DNA from 4 places in the Weizmannia sp. FSL K6-3076 genome. Region 2 is predicted to be linked to each of the others. Evidence: predicted binding sites of a transcription regulator. Region 2 holds the regulator's gene; each other region holds the start of a gene.

What was found. The regulator Rex, encoded in region 2, represses fermentation and respiration genes when NADH is low (regulators of the CRP and FNR family bind a similar motif). The targets are predictions, from matches to a motif close to TTGTGAAATATTTCACAA.
Region 1: a site for Rex is predicted at 2,181-2,198, ahead of ric (iron-sulfur cluster repair di-iron protein). Genes of this name have one in related genera too.
Region 3: a site for Rex is predicted at 1,775-1,792, ahead of NSS95_RS16285 (phosphoketolase family protein). Genes of this name have one in related genera too.
Region 4: a site for Rex is predicted at 2,929-2,946, ahead of NSS95_RS12075 (formate/nitrite transporter family protein). Genes of this name have one in related genera too.

Annotation. Positions count from the first base shown of each region.
Region 1 is NZ_JBBOWU010000001.1:331,814-336,727, forward strand. Features, by position in the region: gene NSS95_RS01575 (Crp/Fnr family transcriptional regulator) at 1-647, shown strand, start outside; gene ric (iron-sulfur cluster repair di-iron protein) at 1,418-2,122, opposite strand; gene NSS95_RS01585 (YceI family protein) at 2,527-3,063, opposite strand; gene NSS95_RS01590 (NADH-dependent flavin oxidoreductase) at 3,943-4,914, opposite strand, start outside.
Region 2 is NZ_JBBOWU010000001.1:3,237,533-3,242,446, reverse strand. Features, by position in the region: gene NSS95_RS15330 (ISLre2-like element ISBco6 family transposase) at 1-1,265, shown strand, start outside; gene NSS95_RS15325 (redox-sensing transcriptional repressor Rex) at 1,783-2,466, shown strand; gene tatC (twin-arginine translocase subunit TatC) at 2,617-3,381, shown strand; gene NSS95_RS15315 (YdiK family protein) at 3,418-3,615, opposite strand; gene NSS95_RS15310 (CPBP family intramembrane glutamic endopeptidase) at 3,612-4,340, opposite strand; gene groES (co-chaperone GroES) at 4,709-4,914, shown strand, end outside.
Region 3 is NZ_JBBOWU010000001.1:3,440,971-3,445,884, forward strand. Features, by position in the region: gene NSS95_RS16270 (alpha-amylase) at 1-691, shown strand, start outside; gene NSS95_RS16275 (diguanylate cyclase domain-containing protein) at 730-990, opposite strand; gene NSS95_RS16280 (GntR family transcriptional regulator) at 1,017-1,742, shown strand; gene NSS95_RS16285 (phosphoketolase family protein) at 1,883-4,267, shown strand; gene NSS95_RS16290 (STAS domain-containing protein) at 4,511-4,914, shown strand, end outside.
Region 4 is NZ_JBBOWU010000001.1:2,514,242-2,519,155, forward strand. Features, by position in the region: gene NSS95_RS12060 (amino acid ABC transporter substrate-binding protein) at 1-569, shown strand, start outside; gene NSS95_RS12065 (amino acid ABC transporter permease) at 556-1,248, shown strand; gene NSS95_RS12070 (amino acid ABC transporter ATP-binding protein) at 1,261-1,998, shown strand; gene NSS95_RS12075 (formate/nitrite transporter family protein) at 2,061-2,897, opposite strand; gene NSS95_RS12080 (iron-containing alcohol dehydrogenase) at 3,257-4,417, opposite strand; gene pflB (formate C-acetyltransferase) at 4,796-4,914, shown strand, end outside.

The sequences.
Region 1 (4,914 bases), 2.9 Mb from region 2:
GACTCGGGGACGCGGATCTGGCTGTGATCGCCGATATATCTGTTAAAAAGCATGCAGAAAAGGATGCGCATATTTTTTTCCAGGGGGACCCGCAGGAAGCCGTTTATTTTATTGAAAGCGGGGAAGTGAAAATTTACCGCACCGATGCGAACGGCAAAGAGCAAGTTGTCACACTGCTTCGCGATGGCGACATGTTCCCGCATGTTGGTTTTTTCCGTAAAATAAGCTACCCGGCGAATGCGATGGCGGTTGTAGACACGAATCTCGTTGCGATCCGGATTACTGATTTTGAAAACGTGTTGCTCAACAATCCGCAGCTGACCATGACTTTATACGGTGTGATGAGTGATGAAATCCTTGACTTGCAGGACCGGCTCGAAGCCCAGATTTTAAACAACGCTTACGAGCAAGTAGTCAAACTTTTTCTGCGCCTCACCCGCACACATGGCGTTCAGGAAAAAGACGGGTTTGTCCTCGTGAAAACCCCGCTCAACAACTCCGACCTCGCCAACATGATCGGCGTCACCCGTGAAACGGTCAGCCGCACGATCCGCCAGCTTAAAGAAAAAAACCTCATCCTCCCGCAGGAAAAAGGCACATACCTCATTCACCAGGAAAAACTGACGGAGGAACTGCTCGGGGTATAAAGATTTTCCCGCCGGTAAGAATTAAAGCAAAGAAAGACAAGGGGGCGTCGTGGGAGCGAAATGTCTTTCATCGGGGTGATGAAGGACAAAAGAGAGGCGTCCAGGCAGCGAAATGTCTTTCATTGGGGTGATGAAGGACAAAAGAGGGGCGTCCGGGCAGTGAAATGTTCTTCATCAGAGCTATGAAAGACAAAAGTGAAGTGCCCGCGCAGCGAATTGTCTTTCATCAAGGTGATGAAAGACAAAAGGGGGTTGCCCACGCAGCAAAATGTCTTTCATCGGAGTTATGAAAGACAAAAGAGAGCTGGAATCCGAGCAAATTGTCCTTTTGGGGGATTCAAAAAGACAAAAGAAAGCCGGACCCGGGGTGAATTGTCCTTTTGGAGGTTTCAAAAAGACAAAAGAAAGCCGGACCCGGGGTAAATTGTCTTTTTGGGGGCTTCAAAAAGACAAAAGAGAGCTGGAATCCGAGCAAATTGTCCATTTGGAGGTCTCAAAAAGACAAAAGAAAGTCGGACCAGAGGCAAACTGTCTTTTTGGAGGTCTCAAAAAGACAAAAGAAAGCCGGACCCGGGGCAAATTGTCCTTTTGAAGGTCTCAAAAAGACAAAAGAGAGCTGGGATCCGTACAAATTGTCCTTTTGAAGGTCTCAAAACGACAAAAGAGGAACGCACGCGCAACGAGTTGTCTTTCCCCGGGGCCAGGAAAGAAAAATAAAAAGCAAACCGCCCCTTTTTAAAAGGCTGCCTGGGAGGACAGCCTTTTAAAAGTCAAACGGCTTCTTCGAGCAACCGCTTAAATAGAATATTATTCTCCAGGTGAATGTGCTGGAATGTATCATTTTCAAAATTTTCAAGGCGGTGGTATACGAGCTGGAATGTACGGCATGCCCCTTCTGGCAACGTATAGTCATTCGTAATTTCGCGGAGCCGGTGCAAAATTTCCCCGACAGCAGCATGTTCTGTTTCAAGGTCGGTCAAACCGGCTGTCGCGGCTTTCAGGTTAGCGGCAGTTGGAAGATTTTCGTATGCACGAATGGCAGGAAATTGTTCGGTATCTTCTTTTTCAGTGTGCTCCAGCAGTTCTGCTTTTAATTGGTTAAACAGTTCATGCACTTCGATGAGATGCGGGTGGTTGCCGCCGTGGACACGCATCACTTTTGTTACATACGGGCTCAAGTTTGGCAGTTCCTCGCGCAAAAACGCGTGATGGGTGGCCTGAATATAGTTGACAATTTCCGTATAGCCCGCTTCATTCCAATTTTGCTCAGTGCCTTTTCCGGCATATTGGCCATAAAGGTTGCAAATAGCATCAAGTAGTTCATCTGCTGATAGGTTGCGCTTTTCCGCAGCTTCTTTCACAGACACATTGCCGCCGCAACAAAAATCGATACGATTTGCTTTAAACAGATCCGCCGCTTTTGGGAATAAGGTTACGATTTCCCCGACAGTCTGGCTCGTTGTAAAACGTTCCATCGAATTCACTCCTCCATTTCATTGCTGCCTTCATCATAAACCATCAGCACCTGCTTATTTGTGATGCACATCACAGCAATTGAGGAAAGTTCTTATTTATGTTAAGGAAGCGCGAAAAAACGAAGGCCTTCCTTCACATAGAGTGCGTCTAAGTTAAGGAAGCGTGGAAAAACGAAGGCCTTTCTTCACATAGAACCCGTCTACGTTAAGGAAGCACGAAAAAAAGATGTCCTTTCTTCACATAGAGTGCGTCTAAGTTAAGGAAGCGCGGAAAAAAGACGGTCTTTCTTCACCTAGAGCCCGGCTATGTTATTTAATAGAAAAAAAGCATCCCAAAACCTTGGCCATAAGAAGCATGATCTGCCCAAAGAAAAAAGCGCCAATCTAAATTGGCGCCTCCGCAATTATTCTGCTTTGCTTGCTTCTAATTCCACCGTAAATTTGATTTCATCGCCAACGAGGACACCGCCTGTTTCAAGGGCTGCGTTCCAAGTAAGGCCGTAATTGCTCCGTTTTACGGTCCCTTCTGCACTAAAGCCGGCTGTTTCCGCGCCGCTCATCGGGTTTTTCGAAATCCCTTCAAATGTGACTTTAAATGTTTCTTCTTTTGTCACGCCATGAATCGTTAAATCACCGGTAACGTTATAATCATTGTCCCCTGCCTTTGTAACCGACTTGGAAACAAATGTAATATTCGGATATTGTTCAACATCTAAGAAATCAGCAGAACGAAGATGATTATCGCGGTCATCATTTTTCGTATGAATGCTCCTGGCATCAACAATAAAAGAAACTTTTGCATCCGTTAAATCTTGGGGATCAGCTTCGATTTCGGCTTCGAAATTTTGAAAAGACCCTTTTACTTTTGAAATCATCATATGTTTTACTGTGAAATCAATGGTGCTATGTGCATAGTCAACTGCCCATTTTGTTTTTGTCATCCTAAATTCCTCCTGTTTTTAAAACTTACTTTTCGTAACTTAGTTTAATATCGTAAGTTAAAAAAGTCAAGAAAACCGAACCCTTTTTTTAAAAGGGTTCGGTTTCTGAATCAGCAGGTAGGCAACATCCTGCATGTTAATGGTGCTTTTTGCACTTTCTTTTGCAGTATAGTGGTTCTTACACCAGGCAGAATCCTGCATTGTTAACGGTGTTTGCGGGAACCAATTCGGGCACGCCGTAAGTCGCGCAAAAGCCGCGTGCTGAAAACCCGCAGCAATGCGTGTCAATCAATAACTGGAGAAGGTAGGTAATTCCAGCCCAAAAATTGCATGCCAACTTATATATAATGATGCCCATTCCATCGCATCCATATACTCCGGCTCTAGCTCTAGGCCAGATTAGGCAGGTGCAGCCATTCATTCCTTGACCATTACATATGCTTCACTTCAGTTGTCAACCGAGCTTCGCGGCGCAGCCAATCATTTCTGGACAATTGCGTATGCTCAATTCGATCGCCAACTGGGCCCCGCAGTGAGCCATTCAATCTTTGGCCATTATATATGCTTCGTCAACCGAGCCCCGCGACAAAGCCAACCATTTCTTGACCATTACGTATGCTCAATTCGATCGCCAACTGGGCCCCGCAGTGAGCCATTCAATCTTTGGCAATTACATATGCTTCAATTCGATCGCCAACCGAGCTCCGCGGCAAAGCCATTCATTTCTTGACAATTGCGTATGCTCAATTCGATCGCCAACCGAGCTTCGCGGCAAAGCCATTCATTCCTTGGCCATTACGTAAACTTCAATTCGTGTATCAACCGAGCCTCGCAAGCGCAGCCATTCATTCTTTGACAATGCCGTGCAACATGCAGATGTCATTCTGCAAACGGGAACCAGCCCGGCGTTGAGATGATCATCTTCCACAGCGGTTCCGGAATAACGAGCCGTTCGCGGTCGTCTTTTCTTAACGCGGTTTGAATTGCATCCTCCTGGCCGGCTTTAATTTTTTCCACCCAATGCGGCTCCATGACAAGCTCACGGCCGAGGGCAATAAGCGGTACATCGGTTTCCATTGCCTTCAAAACCTCGTCTCCTGTGTGCAGGGAGCCGACGCCGATCAAAGGCACGCGGCCTGCGACATGTTCCACGATCTGTTCCATGCGCGGACGGCCGGGTTCACCGCCGCGGCGGGCTTTAGACCAGAAGTGCTGCAGGGAAATATGCACATAGTCGAGCTCTTTTTCCATCAGCGCATCCAAAAGCGCGAACGTGTCATCCATCGTAATCCCCGGTTCGTACGGTTCTTCCGGGGATAAGCGGTATCCGACTAAAAACGGCCGGTCCGCATATTCCGCCACCGTTTTTTTCACAGCATCGACGACAGCAAGCGGGAATGCAAGCCGTTTTTCCAGACTGCCGCCCCACTCGTCTTCACGCCGGTTCGTATACGGGGAGAAAAATTGTTGAATCAGATAGCCGTTTGCACCGTGAATTTCAACGCCATCAAAACCGGCTTCGATCACGCGGCGTGTTGCTTCGCCAAATGCCTTCACAATTTCAGCGGTTTCTTCTCCCGTCAACGCGCGTGCATGGACACTGCCATCTGACGAATCTGTTTCACTCGCGCTCACAACATCTCCGCCCGGCACGAGTTCAGCCGGGCATTCGCGGCCACCATGGTGGATTTGCACAACCGCTTTTGCACCGTTTTGCTGAATCGTTTGTGCCAGTTTTTTCATGCTCTCAACCATTTCGTCTGTATGTGCGCCAGGTTGCCCGGTAAACGCTTTGCCGTTTTCCGTAACATTGGCACATGCCGTCACGACCATCCCCGGCCCTTTTGCACG
Region 2 (4,914 bases):
AGTTAGAGGAGGGCTGGGTGTACTGCCGGAGTGATAACAGAAACATTCAGTTTCTATTTGGAAGTGTGACCTTTAAACGCTCATTAATGCATGACAAGAGAGGAAATTCCCATTATCCTCTGGATGAATGGTTAGGGCTGGTACCACACCAACGATACAGCCCGTTAGTGGAATTAAAGGTGGCAGAGTTGGCAAGTGAGAACACCTATCGGGAAGTAGCTGATATTTTAAAAGAGTGGACAGCAGTGAGTCTTAGTCACACAACTGTAGGGAACATGGTAAAACACGTAGGGAAAACTCAGGCGGAAGCCGATAAGGCACTTGTAGAAGAGCTAGAAATAGCTGTTTCCCTGCCTGAGGGGAAGAAGGTAGACTACCTGTTTTCTGAAGCAGATGGTGTATTCGTTCGGGGACTAAAAAAGAAACAGAGTATGGAAGTCCACCACGCCATTCTCTATGAGGGATGGGAAACCAATGGTAAAAGGGTCTCCCTGCGTCAGCCCACAGTCATCATGACAACGGAAGCCATCCAGACATTTTGGGATGAAGTCCAAGCCACAGCTGCCAACACCTACTCCCTCGAAAAAACGCATGTCATTACAAACAGTGATGGAGGTGCGGGATACACAGCTGAACGGTTTCAAACAGCTTTCTCACAGTCGGAATTTCCGGTGCTCAACCAGCTGGATACCTACCACGTTGCACAAGCCATCATAAGGACATTTGGGGGCGGAAAGAGCGAGATCAAGGAGCAAATTAGAAAAGCGATTAGAACGCATGACCTGGACCAATTCACGTTATATTTGGATACGCACGAAAGCACCTTGACGGATAAAAAGGCTCTCAAGAAAATCAAGGAATTCCGTTCGTATATCTTGAAAAACTGGGACCGCATTTTTGACTGGAGAGACAGGGTGAAAAACGTGCCGGAAGGTGCGAGAGGCCTAGGAGCGATGGAATCGAATCAAAGGCATATCTCCTTCAGGATGAAAAAAAGGGGCATGCATTGGAGTGAACTTGGCGCAGAAGCCATGGTGAAAATCAAACAAGGCATACTCAATGGGACATTGAGAGAAGCCTATCTGAAACACCGTTCAAGAAGCGAGAGAAAGCAACGGAACTTGAAACAATCCATCAGGATGTCTCAACTACTCAAGCAGCCTGTACGCCCGTCAGTGGGCGTAAAGCACGGATCAGTTGCCCTGCATTCAAGCAGTTCATCGGCAATGGGACATTTAAGCAAAATATTAGAGCTTTCGTTTTAAGCCTGGCTCAGTGGGGACTGATCGTTGAGGCGCGCGAAATTTACGAGACTCCTGCGGGAAAAGCGAGCCAGGAGAGACCCCGCAGCGAGGTACGAGCGAGGAGGCTCGCCGGCCGCCCGCGGAAAGCGAGTGAATTTCGCGCGCCTCAACATCCCCGTTATCCATCTTTATACGGAAATATTACATCTTTTCCGAAAATTACACCGAGCAAGTAAAGCACGGTAGCCGAAAGTGTACAAAAAGAGTGTCTTGGAATACCCGATATTTAAACCTTGTCGAGAAAAACTTGACACATACAATTCGTAAAAACCCATGAAAAAAATGCTTACTTGTGATATATTTAACATAGTTGGAGAGAGAAAAAGACGCATGCAGGCATTTTTTTAAAACATATTTTTTCTTTGCTCAGATAGGAGTAATATTATAATGAAGAATGGCAGCGCTGCCATTCTGGAATGGACGCACGATTGGAACCAACAGCACAAAAAACTTAAGCTTTCAACTTGGGGGATTTCACATGAAGGATGAATCAGTAAAAATACCGCAAGCCACTGCAAAACGGCTTCCATTATATTACCGGTACCTGAGAAATTTATATACACTTGGCAAGCAAAGGGTATCCTCGGCGGAACTGAGTGAAGCGGTGAAAGTCGACTCCGCTACGATACGCAGGGATTTTTCCTACTTCGGGGCACTTGGAAAAAAAGGTTATGGTTATAATGTAAAATATTTATTGTCTTTTTTCGGCAAGACGCTGAACCAGGATGAGATCACAGATGTAGCGCTGGTTGGCGTTGGGAACCTCGGTACAGCCCTTTTGAATTACAATTTTTCGAAGAATAACAGCGCACGGATTGTGATGGCATTTGACAATGACCCCGGGAAGGTGGGGAGCCATGTTGGCAATGTGCCTGTTTACAGCATGGACGAATTAAGAGAACGGCTTTGCGCGGAAGATGTGACGGTTGTGATTTTGACGGTCCCCGCTTCCAGTGCCCAGGCAGTGACAGACGAGCTTGCCAGTACAAATGTAAAAGGCGTTTTAAACTTTACACCTGCCCGGCTGAACGTGCCGCCGGATATCCGCGTCCATCATATTGACCTGGCCGTGGAACTACAGGCACTGATCTATTTTTTAAAACATTATTCAAATGATGAAGAAAATTTGAAAGAAACAAAAGAGCCGGTTGCGAAGCCATAGCCAAAAAGCTTTTTTTCCGTTATCATAGTGGGTACAGGGGGTGGCCCGATTGAAAACGGAATGCAGGCGCAAATGGCAATGGCCGGATTTGGCTGTGGCGTGCAAAGGGAAAAGGGCGGATTCAACGCCGGCACTTAAAGGGGAACGGCGATGAATACGAAAAAAATGCCGGTTACCGGACACATCCAGGAATTGAGAAAGCGGTTAATTACCGTTCTCATTTTCTTTCTGTTTGCCCTGGTTGTTGGCTTTTTTACCGCAAAACCTGTTATACGTTATTTGCAGCATGCCAAAAATGCCGGCATGTTCACGATGAATGCCTTCAGGGTAACCGATCCTATTAAGGTTTTTATGGAAGTTTCGGTTGTGATCGCATGCCTATTGACCCTGCCGGTGATTTTGTACCAGCTTTGGGCGTTTATAAGCCCGGGGCTGTATGAGAAAGAAAAGAAACTGACATTAAGTTACATTCCTGTTTCCATCTTGCTTTTTATAGCCGGCGTTTCTTTTTCCTATTTCGTGCTTTGTCCGCTGATGGTGAAGTTTATGATGGGCTTGTCAAATGAAATGGGCATTCGTGCGGTGATCGGGATCCGGGAGTATATTCAGTTTCTGCTAGAGATCACGCTTCCGTTTGGCTTTGTGTTCCAAATGCCGGTCGTGGTCCTGTTTCTGACCCGGCTTGGCATCATTACGCCGAGACTGTTGAAAAAGGTAAGAAAATATGCGTATCTTGCTTTGATTGCAGCTGCCGGCATCATCACCCCGCCGGACGTGTTTTCGCAGCTGATTACCTTTGTTCCACTCGTTTTGCTGTATGAAGCAAGCACACTGATTTCGAAAATGGCGTACCGCAATGCCAAAAAAGCGGCAAAAGAAATGCCAATGGATGAACAGACGATTGCTTCTGAATAAGAAAGCCGTTTTCCGGACGGAGCCGGAAAACGGCTTTTATTTTTTCACTGAGTTTTTCAGCTTGAAATGGAGAAAGATCAGCCTGATGCCGGAACCCAGATCCAATGTTGCAATCAACAGCAGTAAATAAGAAAAAAAGCCCCAGCCGCCCACTTGTACCTGCTGAATGGCAAAATAAGTGAACAAAGCCCCGAGCAGGCAGTTTACAATCCCTGAAAAAAGTGGTCTCATCATAGAAGTCCTCCAATTGAGCTGTAAATTTCATGTACGGATGTCTGCAGAACGGACGGGTGCAAAAGCAGCCTCACGACCACAATCGTGTTCATGGAAACATGCGCAAACATGGAAACGGTGATCCGGTTTGTTTTCTCGTATAAATAAGCGAGCGTCAGCCCTAAAAGGGAATATAAAAACAAGTGGCTCGGTTCGGTATGCGCGAGTCCGAAAATAACCGAGCTGACAATACCGGATAAAAGGAATGAAAAGCGCCTGCGCAGCGTGCCGAAAATGATTTTCCGAAAAACGATTTCCTCGAGAATCGGCCCTGCGATCGAGCTGATGAGGATGACGAGCGGAAATCTTTCAATCAGCGCCATGATTTGCTGCGTATTGTTGGAGGCAGCCGGGGCACCGAATAATGATTCAATGATCGCGGCTGCAGTCTGGGCAAAGAAACAAAGAAAGACGCCGCCTATTGCCCATATGGCGGATGGCGCGGCCGGAAGCGGTTCAGTCCGGTCTGTTTCTTTCTTTGCGGCTTTTCTTAAAAAGTACAGGACGATGATCAGCCCGATGATAAAGCTGATGACGGTCCAAAGCGGGGGCGTCAATGTCCGCATGCTGTCTGCCGGTTCGTGGAAAACGTTCACCCCGGCATAGTAGAGCAACGGATACCCGACGGCGCCGGACAGCAGCATAAGGATGTACGTCACGAGAATATACACATACTCTTTTTTCACGCGTTCTTTTCCTTTCTTGCCAGTTCAAAGTTTAAAGGATCGCAAATTCGTCCAATATGTTCATTGTACTATTGAACCGGGCGGGGTTCAAATGCCGTGCGCAGAGCCAGCCTTTTCAGTTGCATATCCGGATGGTGATCAAGCATACTTATAAAAGGGCAAGCGGCTGAAATGGAGGCGCGCAACCGGCATCCTTTGACGGGGCTCTTTAAAGGATGCAGGGCCCGAAAAAAATAAAAAAAGTTGGATGAGAGACTTGCAAAAAAGCAAGGAATTATTTATTATAATAAATGTGTTAGCACTCAACTTATGCGAGTGCTAATAATGGACAAAATTTTACATAATACGAATTAAGGAGGTTGTTTCACGTGTTAAAACCACTGGGTGATCGCGTTGTCATTGAATTAGTTGAATCGGAAGAAAAAACAGCAAGCGGTATTGTCCTGCCTGACACGGCAAAAGAAAAGCCACAGGAAGGCAAAGTTGTGGCTGTCGGTTCCGGGCGTACCCTTGATAACGGTGAACGTGTTGCCATCGATGTAGCAGTAGGCGACCGCATCATCTTCTCGAAATA
Region 3 (4,914 bases), 200 kb from region 2:
TTATTTTGTCGGCGAGTTCTGGAATCCGCAGCTGGAAGCGTGCCAAAAATACCTCGACCATGTACAGTTTAAAATCGATTTGTTCGATGTTGCACTCCATTATAAATTGCATGAAGCATCTAAAAAAGGGCGCGCGTTTGACCTCACGACGATTTTTCATGATACACTCGTTCAAACGCACCCGCTGAATGCTGTTACGTTTGTCGATAACCATGATTCACAGCCGAACGAATCGCTGGAATCATGGGTGGACGACTGGTTTAAGCAGAGCGCCTATGCTTTGATTCTGCTGCGAAAAGACGGTTATCCGTGCGTCTTTTACGGGGATATGTACGGCATCGGCGGCGACAATCCGATTCCCGGAAAAAAAGACGCCCTTTCCCCGCTTTTATCTGTTCGGCGGGAAAAAGCGTATGGCGAGCAAGATGATTATTTCGACCATCCGAACACAATCGGCTGGGTGCGCCGCGGCGTTCCGGAGATCCCGCATTCCGGCTGTGCCGTCGTTATCTCAAACGGCGAGAACGGCGAAAAAAGAATGCTTGTCGGAAAAGAGCGCGCTGGCGAGGTTTGGGTGGACGCTACCGGCAACCGGCAGGAAAAAGTTACAATTGGCGAAGACGGCTATGCAGGATTTCCGGTTAACGGCGGCAGCGTTTCTGTCTGGGTACAGGAAACGGATGAAAACTAAGGAGGGGTACTGTTCCATCTTCCGGAACGGTGCTTATTTCATTCTTTCAGCTTATAACTGTTTTTGCCGCGTTTTTTAATTTCGTACATCGTTTCATCCGCTTTTGCAATCAAGGTTTCTTCATCGCTGCCATGGTCCGGATACAAACTGATCCCGATGCTGCCTGTTGCTTCTATTGAGTGGGGGCCGATTTGGAACGGGCGGCTGAACGCTTCCACCATCCGGTTTTGCAACGCGGTCAAAACTTGGCGCCTGTTGTGATTCATTGAACCAAAAAGAATCTGTGGTAAACTGTTCATACAGAAACCTTTAGAAGGGATACGCCATGGCACAATTCGTATACAAGCAAATTATCGATGATTTGAAACAAAAAATTTTTGCCGGACAGTTCCCCGATATGAAACTGCCGGATGAACGAAGCCTGAGTGAAGCCTATCAGGTCAGCCGCAGTTCCATTAAGCGGGCGCTCTCGAAAATGGCCAACGACGGCATTATTTTTAAAAAACGCGGTTCCGGAACATTCATCAATCCTTTGTATATAAAAAACGCGTCCATTTTTAATTACGAAGGCACAAACCTCGGTGTCACCGACAATTTTCACATGTATGGCCAAAAGCCGGCCACAAAAGTGCTCTGTTTTGAGGTCATTCCGCCGACAGAAGAATTGCAGCGGAATTTGTTTTTGAACCCCCATGATTTTGTTTATAAAATACGCCGGCTCCGCTTGTTTGATGAGGATCCGTTTATGATCGAGACCGGTTATATTCCGATAAAAATCGTCCAAAATTTAACGCCCGAAATCATTGAAGGCTCCATTTTCAACTATCTGGAAGATGTCCACAATATGGCCGTAACGAAATCTTTTTTATCTATTTTTGCAGAACCGTCCAACGCGAAGGACCGTGAACTTTTGCGTTTAAAAGAACATGAACCGGTCGGTATTATGGAAGGCATCTTTTTTCTCGACAACGGCACGCCGTTTGAGTTTTCCCATATGCGGCTCCACTATCAATATTTAAAGTTCAATACATTTGTATCGGTGTCAGAGTAGGCTGAATGCATTTCAGCTTTTTTAGACATGATATGTTCATAATTTCACGAATTTGGACCGTATTAATTTGTAAAAAGATTGATTTTTTAGGTGTAAGCGGTATGATGAACGTAGATGATAAATGAAAGGAAGCGGTTGAAATGGCAATGGCAGCTTCGCAAGTCGCTTATTCCTCCCCTGCTTATCTGAAAAATTTAGATGCATACTGGCGTGCAGCCAACTATATTTCGGTTGGCCAGCTTTATTTAAAAGACAATCCGTTATTAAAAGAACCCGTAAAGCCTTCTGATCTGAAAGCAAAACCGATCGGGCACTGGGGGACGATTTCAGGGCAGAACTTTATTTACGCCCATCTGAACCGAGTGATCAACAAATACGATTTAAATATGTTTTATATTGAAGGGCCGGGGCACGGCGGCCAGGTGATGGTATCCAATTCTTATCTTGACGGCAGTTATACTGAAATTTATCCGAATGTAACACAGGACATAGAAGGGATGAAGAGACTGTTTAAACAGTTTTCATTCCCGGGCGGCATTGCTTCCCACGCGGCACCGGAAACGCCGGGATCGATCCATGAAGGCGGCGAACTGGGCTATTCCCTTTCACACGGCACCGGCGCCATTTTGGACCAGCCCGATTTAATGGCCGCTGTTGTCGTCGGCGACGGGGAAGCGGAAACCGGGCCGCTTGCCACTTCCTGGTTGTCCAACCGGTTCATCAACCCGGTAACGGACGGCGCCGTTCTGCCAATTTTGCTTTTAAACGGTTTTAAAATCAGCAATCCGACCATGCTCTCCCGTATGTCTGATGAACAACTGGCGCTTTATTTTGAAGGGCTCGGCTGGCGGCCGTATTTCGTTGAAGGAGAAGACCCGCAAGAAATGCACCGCGATATGGCGTATGTAATGGACCAAATGATCGAACAGATCCAAGCCATCCAGTCACATGCCCGAAAAACCGGTGACACCACCCGCCCCGCTTGGCCAATGCTTGTTTTCCGTGCGCCAAAAGGGTGGACCGGCCCTAAGGAATGGGACGAGAAGCCGGTTGAACATTCATTCCGCGCCCACCAGATTCCGGTTCCGGTCGACCAGGACCATATGGAACATCTCGATGTTTTAATCAACTGGATGAAAAGTTACAGGCCGGAAGAATTATTCAATGAAAACGGGCGGCTGAGACCGGAAATTGCCGAGATCGCCCCGAAAGGCAGCAAACGAATGGCGATGAATCCTGCCACCAATGCCGGCTTCCATATCAAAGACCTTGATCTGCCGGATTTCCGCGATTATGCGCTGGACAACAAGGAACATGGAAAACAGATGGCGCAGGATATGACCGTTTTAGGGACATATTTAAAAGACGTGATTTTAAAAAATGAAGCCAAACGCAACTTCCGGATTTTCGGCCCGGATGAAACGATGTCGAACCGCCTGGCGCCAGTATTTGAGGCCACAAAGCGGCAATGGGTGGAAAAAATCAAAGAACCGAATGATGAATTTTTGGCACCGGACGGCCGTGTCATTGACTCGCAACTGTCTGAGCACCAGGCGGAAGGATTTTTGGAAGGCTATGTTTTAACCGGCCGCCACGGTTTCTTTGCAAGTTACGAAGCGTTCCTGCGTGTCGTCGATTCGATGATCACCCAGCATTTCAAATGGCTGCGAAAAGCAGCAGAACAAAAGTGGCGTGCGGATATCCCGTCATTGAATGTGGTCGCCACTTCCACTGTATTCCAACAAGATCATAACGGCTATACCCATCAGGATCCGGGCATTCTTGGCCACCTGGCTGATAAAAAACCGGAATTTATCCGCGAATATTTGCCGGCCGATGCCAATACGCTGCTCGCTGTATTTGACAAAATCCTGAACGACCGCGGGAAAATCAATCTGATTGTTTCTTCCAAACACCCGCGCCCGCAATGGTTTACCGTTGAAGAAGCGGAAGAGCTGGCAGACCGCGGACTGAAAATCATTGACTGGGCAAGCACAGACGAAGACGGTGATCCGGATATTGTCATTGCCGCATGCGGGACAGAACCGTTGCTTGAAAGCCTCGCTGCTGTTTCGATTTTGCACGAAAAACTGCCGAAATTGAAGATTCGCATGATCAATGTGCTCGATATTTTGAAATTAAGAAGCCCGGCATTGGATCCGCGCGGCCTTTCGGATGAAGCGTTCGACGCCTATTTTACAAAGGACAAACCGGTTGTTTTTGCCTTCCACGGTTACGAAGGCCTGATCAAAGACTTGTTTTTTGACCGTGCAAACCACAATCTGCATGTGCACGGCTACCGTGAAAACGGGGATATCACAACGCCGTTTGACATGCGCGTGATGAACCAGATGGATCGGTTTGACCTTGTAAAAGAAGTGGTGTCAAGCCTGCCTGATACAGCCCGGCACGCAGCCCTCATCAGCGAAATGGACAGCATGCTGCAAAAACATCATGCGTACATCCGCGAAGAAGGCACAGATCTGCCGGAAATCGAAAACTGGCAGTGGCAAGCGATAAAATAACAGCAAGAAAAACCGGGCGGACGTATCGAAACCGCTGAAAAAACCAATGAAATATAAAACGGCGGGACACCATCATGAATCGTGTCCCACCGTTTTTTCATTCTATAGAGAAAACGGGTTTTTTCTTTTCCAAATCCAACATTTCTATTTCAATAAATAGAATTTTATTTTAAAATAGAAAGACAAGAAATGGCGAAAACGATCATGACCATCAATTCAATCTTACATCATGCGGGTGATAAAATGGAGCTAAGACAGGCATTGCATCATTTTTTCCTTGAAAAAACATGGCAATTGACGGAAGACTGGTACGCATCTCTCGACAAAAACAGCGTGCAGGGGGTTTATGCGTCCACCGACCCCGAAGTGGTTGCAAGACTGAAAGAGCAGAACCACGAGTTCCACGTCCAGTTTTGTGAAGTGTTTTTAAAAGATGAAGATACCTTTTTACACCATTTTGAAAAGTGGGTAATGAGCGTTGCACAAGATGAAGAGCATCTTGCCACACCGAACCACTTCATTTTGCGTGAGTTCTTCCACACGCAGGAACAGTATCTCGACCTGTTCGATTCATTTGTTGCAGCCCACGAAGGAGAGTATACATATGAGGAATTGAATTTTTGGCGCAGGGCGATCATCCGTACATT
Region 4 (4,914 bases), 720 kb from region 2:
AACGGCTCGGATTAAAAGCCGAATTTAAAGAAACCCAGTGGGATGCCATGTTTGCCGGGCTCAATTCCAAACGGTTTGATATGATCGCAAACCAAGTCGGGATCCGCGCAGACCGCCAGAAAAAATATGATTTTTCCACACCATATACGATTTCAAAAGCCGTTGTCCTTGTACGCAAAGACAATACGAACATCAAGTCCTTTGCTGATTTAAAAGGCAAAAAATCAGCCCAATCGCTTACAAGCAACTTTGCCACTATTGCCAAGAAAAATGGTGCCAATATTGTAAGTGTGGAAGGCTTTAACCAAGCGATCCAGCTTTTGACTTCAAATCGTGTGGATGCAACGGTCAATGATTCCCTAACTTATCTGGATTACAAAAAGCAAAAACCGAATGCTGCCATTAAAGTTGCCGCCACCGCAAACGATGCCAGCAAATCCGCTCTTTTGTTCCGGAAACATTCAGGAAAATTGACAGACAAAGTAAATGATGCTTTAAAAGATATGAAAAAAGACGGCACACTAACAAAAATTTCAAAGAAATGGTTTGGTGAAGATGTTTCCCAATAACCTTGCGTTTATCAGCAGCAACCAGCTGCATTTGGTGCAAAGTTCCCTTCTGTCGATGCTGAAGGGAGCTTTGCATTATACGATTCCATTAACGATTATTACTTTCTGTATCGGTCTTGTGCTGGCACTCGCCACGGCGCTGGCACGGATTTCCGGCATTAAAATACTGGAATGGATTGCCCGAATCTATGTCTCAGCAATCCGCGGAACCCCGTTGCTTGTGCAATTATTTATCATTTTTTACGGGCTGCCGTCTGTGCACATTACCATTGGTTCTTTTCCAGCCGCCATTATCGGCTTTTCGCTCAATGTCGGCGCGTATGCATCAGAAATTATCAGGGCAGCGATTTTGTCGATTCCAAAGGGACAATGGGAAGCAGCCTATTCGATCGGGATGAACTATTCACAGGCTTTGAGAAGAATTGTACTCCCACAGGCCGTCCGCGTATCGGTACCGCCACTTTCTAATACGTTTATCAGTCTCGTGAAGGATACGTCTCTTGCTTCCTTGATTTTGGTGGCCGATCTGTTCCGTAAAGCCCAGGAAATTGCCTCCACCACTTATCAATTTATGCTGCTGTATGTCGAAGCGGCCTTTTTGTACTGGGTGATTTGTTTGATTCTCTCAATAATCCAGCAAAAATTGGAAGGCCGTTTTGATAAATACATCAGCAAGTAAGGAGGGACCTGTATGATTCGAATAGAAGGGTTACATAAACAATTCGGCAACCTTGAAGTGCTAAAAGGAATTGACTTAACCATTGAAAAAGGGAAAGTGATCGTCATCATCGGCCCATCCGGTTCTGGTAAAACCACGCTGCTTCGCTGCATGAATGCTCTTGAAGTTCCAAATCAAGGCAGAGTACAGATCGGTGATGTATCCGTTGACTTTTCCCAACATCCCGGTAAAAAAGAACGCGCGGCTTTGCGGCAAAAATCCGGCATGGTTTTCCAACAGTACAATCTTTTCCCGCATAAAACGGTTCTCGAAAATGTGATTGAGGGGCCCATCATTGTAAAAAGGAAAAACCGCCAGGATGCAGTAAAAAAAGCTGAAATACTGCTGGAAAAGGTAGGCCTGCTTGATAAAAAAGATGCGTATCCGGCAAGCCTTTCCGGCGGTCAGCAGCAGCGCGCCGGGATTGCGCGGGCGCTTGCGATGGAGCCGGAAGTAATGCTGTTTGACGAACCGACATCCGCACTGGACCCGGAACTTGTGAGCGGCGTGCTGAATGTGATGAAGGAGCTTGCTGAAGAAGGGATGACAATGGCCGTTGTCACACACGAAATGCGGTTTGCCCGCGAAGTTGCAGACAAGGTGATTTTCATGGATGGCGGTGTCATCCTGGAGCAAGGCAAACCGGAAGAAGTATTCCATCATCCAAAAAACGCACGGACCAAGCAATTCCTGCAGCTGATTCAAAGCTAATGAAACGGATCAGGTTTTTCGATATAAAACGAGCTGCCCTCTATCAGGCAGCTCGTTTTATATTACTTGATTTTTTCAGCCGAAAAAGGGGATACGGTGTGTGTGTCAACAACAGCAACCGGCACTTTTTCTTTTTTCTTTGATGTTAAGAAGGCGTACATGGCACCGACAAAGACGCCGCCGCCAATCATATTGCCGAGCGTTACCACACCAAGGTTGTGCAAAATGCCCACGAGTGTAATGGTATCCGGGTGTGGTGCGGCAAGTGCCAGCGAGAACAGCACCATATTGGCAATGCTGTGTTCGTAGCCTGAAATGACGAAGCCAAACACGAGCAGCATCATCGAAGCGATTTTAGCCCCGTCTCCCTTTACGTTTATCGGAACCCAGAACCCTAAACAAACAAGCCAGTTACAAAGAATCGAACGGAAAAACATTTGGGCCGTCGTCAGGCTAATTTTCCCACCAACAACCGACATTAAAAACTGGCTGTTATCCGAATCCGCATAGAGTCCGCTGTAATGGATAAACAGCGCGAAAATCGCCGCACCGATCAAATTTCCGGCATACGTTGCCACCCAGTTTGTGAGCGCATCTTTCCAAGTTGTCGCTTTTTTTACCGTGCTCATTGTCATCATCATCGTATTGCCGGTAAAAAGCTCGCCGCCGCCAAACATAATAAGCACAAGCGCTGCGCCAAAAAATATTGAAGCCATAAAGGAAGTAACCGGAGACTTCGCATCAAAAAACGGCTCAGCAAGACGGTAACATATTATAATGGCAAAACCGATGAACATACTTGCCAACGCTGCTTTTGTCACATAACGAAGCAAGGATTCTTCCAGATATTTTTTCTTATTTAATGCCATTTGAACAACAGATTCAACGGCCTCGTACATAAACACCATCTCCAACATGAAAAATGTTTAATTGTGAATCATATCACAAACAACTGCCTTTCTATCATATCCCCTTTTTCCCTGTTTGTGTTTGTATATATTTTGAACGTTTATGAAACGATTACACGAGAAAAGGTAAACCAGCAAGGATATGAAAATTCCGAGAAAGCGAGATTGGAATAATACATTTGAGGTATGGGAAGATAAATAGTAAGATGAAGTGTAAATCTTTAGTATAAAAAAATAAATTTACAGATCCCCACGTTGGGGTGAATAAATCTCAGGATTAGGAAAATAAATTACGGATTTGGGTGAATAAAAAGGAGGAGATGCTGTTCACACCTCCTCCGTCTTCTTCCTTACATCGCTGCTTTTATAATCGCTTCCACTTCTTTTTGTGTTGGTTTGCGCGGGTTTGTGGCTGCGCACGCGTCCTGCATCGCATGCTGGGCGAGGATTTCGATATCTTCTTCTTTAGCCCCGAGTTCTTTAAAGCCTTTCGGAATGTTCAGCTGTGCTGCCAACCTTTCTATTGCTGTAATGGCTTTTTCCGCCGCTTCGTCGACGCTCAGGCCATCCGTCTTCTCACCCAGTGCAACGGCAATTTCTGCAAATCTTTCTTTCCGCGCAATCAGATTGAAACGGCACACATGCGGGAGCAAAATCGCATTGCAAACGCCGTGCGGCAAGTTATAGAAACCGCCGAACTGGTGCGCAATCGCGTGGACATAGCCCAAAGATGCATTATTAAACGCCATGCCTGCCAAATACTGCGCATATACCATTTGTTCACGCGCTTCCATATCATTGCCGTTTGCAACAGCCTTTGGCAAATATTGCGGAATAATTTGGATCGCTTTAATGGCGCATGCATCTGTTACCGGTGTGGCCGCAGTTGAAACATACGCTTCCACTGCATGGGTCAAAGCGTCAAGCCCCGTTGCCGCAGTTAAAGACGGCGGCATCCCGACCATTAATAATGGATCATTAATGGACAAAACCGGTGTCACATGTTTATCTACAATCGCCATTTTCACTTTCCGACTCGTATCGGTAATAATCGTAAATTTTGTCATTTCGCTGGCAGTCCCGGCTGTTGTATTAATTGCAACGAGCGGCACCATTGGTTTTTCAGAACGGTCCAGCCCTTCATAATCATGGATTTTGCCCCCATTGGCCGCAACGAGCCCGATCCCTTTTGCACAGTCATGCGCGCTCCCGCCGCCAAGTGAAACGATTGAATCGCAATTTTCTTCATGATAGGTTTTTAACCCGTCTTCCACATTTTTGTCTGTCGGATTTGGTTCAGCCTTCGGATAGATCGCCACTTCCAGGCCGGCTTCTTTTATATAGGCTGCAATTTTTTCGGAATACCCCAGTTGGTGGAGCCCTTCATCGGTTACAATCAGCGGTCTGCGACACCCAAGATTTTTCAGCCTGTTTCCAATTTCTTCTGCCGTCCCCTGTCCAAACAAGTTTACGGAAGGCATTTGAAAATCAGTACGTAATCCTGTTAACATCTTTCCCCACTCCTTTTATGTAACTGCTTACATGAAAAATATAACGCAAACGCTTTCATCTGGCTGTGCCAATTTTGTGAAATATTGAGCATGTTACCAAATCACAAACTCTCCCCAAGAAAAATAATCATGTGAAAAACTGATCAATTTGTGTTATAACACGCTTTCATCGCATTTTTCTATTATATATCTACGGCCAAATGTTTTGAACATTCTTTGACAACTGCTTTTTTTGGCCCCAAAATGTGAACGCTATCACTATCTTTTTAAAATCGACCATGCTAAAATGAAAGCGTAATAAGAAATGTTCACTATTTAACAAACAAACATCCAATTCTGAAGGCAGCTCATTAATAGGCTTAAAGGAGGCCATTTAAAATGACTGAACAATTACTGACAAAAGCAACGCTCTCCAAAAAACAATGGGAAGGCTTCAAAGGAGGAAACTGGCAAAAAGAAATCGATGTAAGGGACTTTATTCTGAAAAATGTAACCCC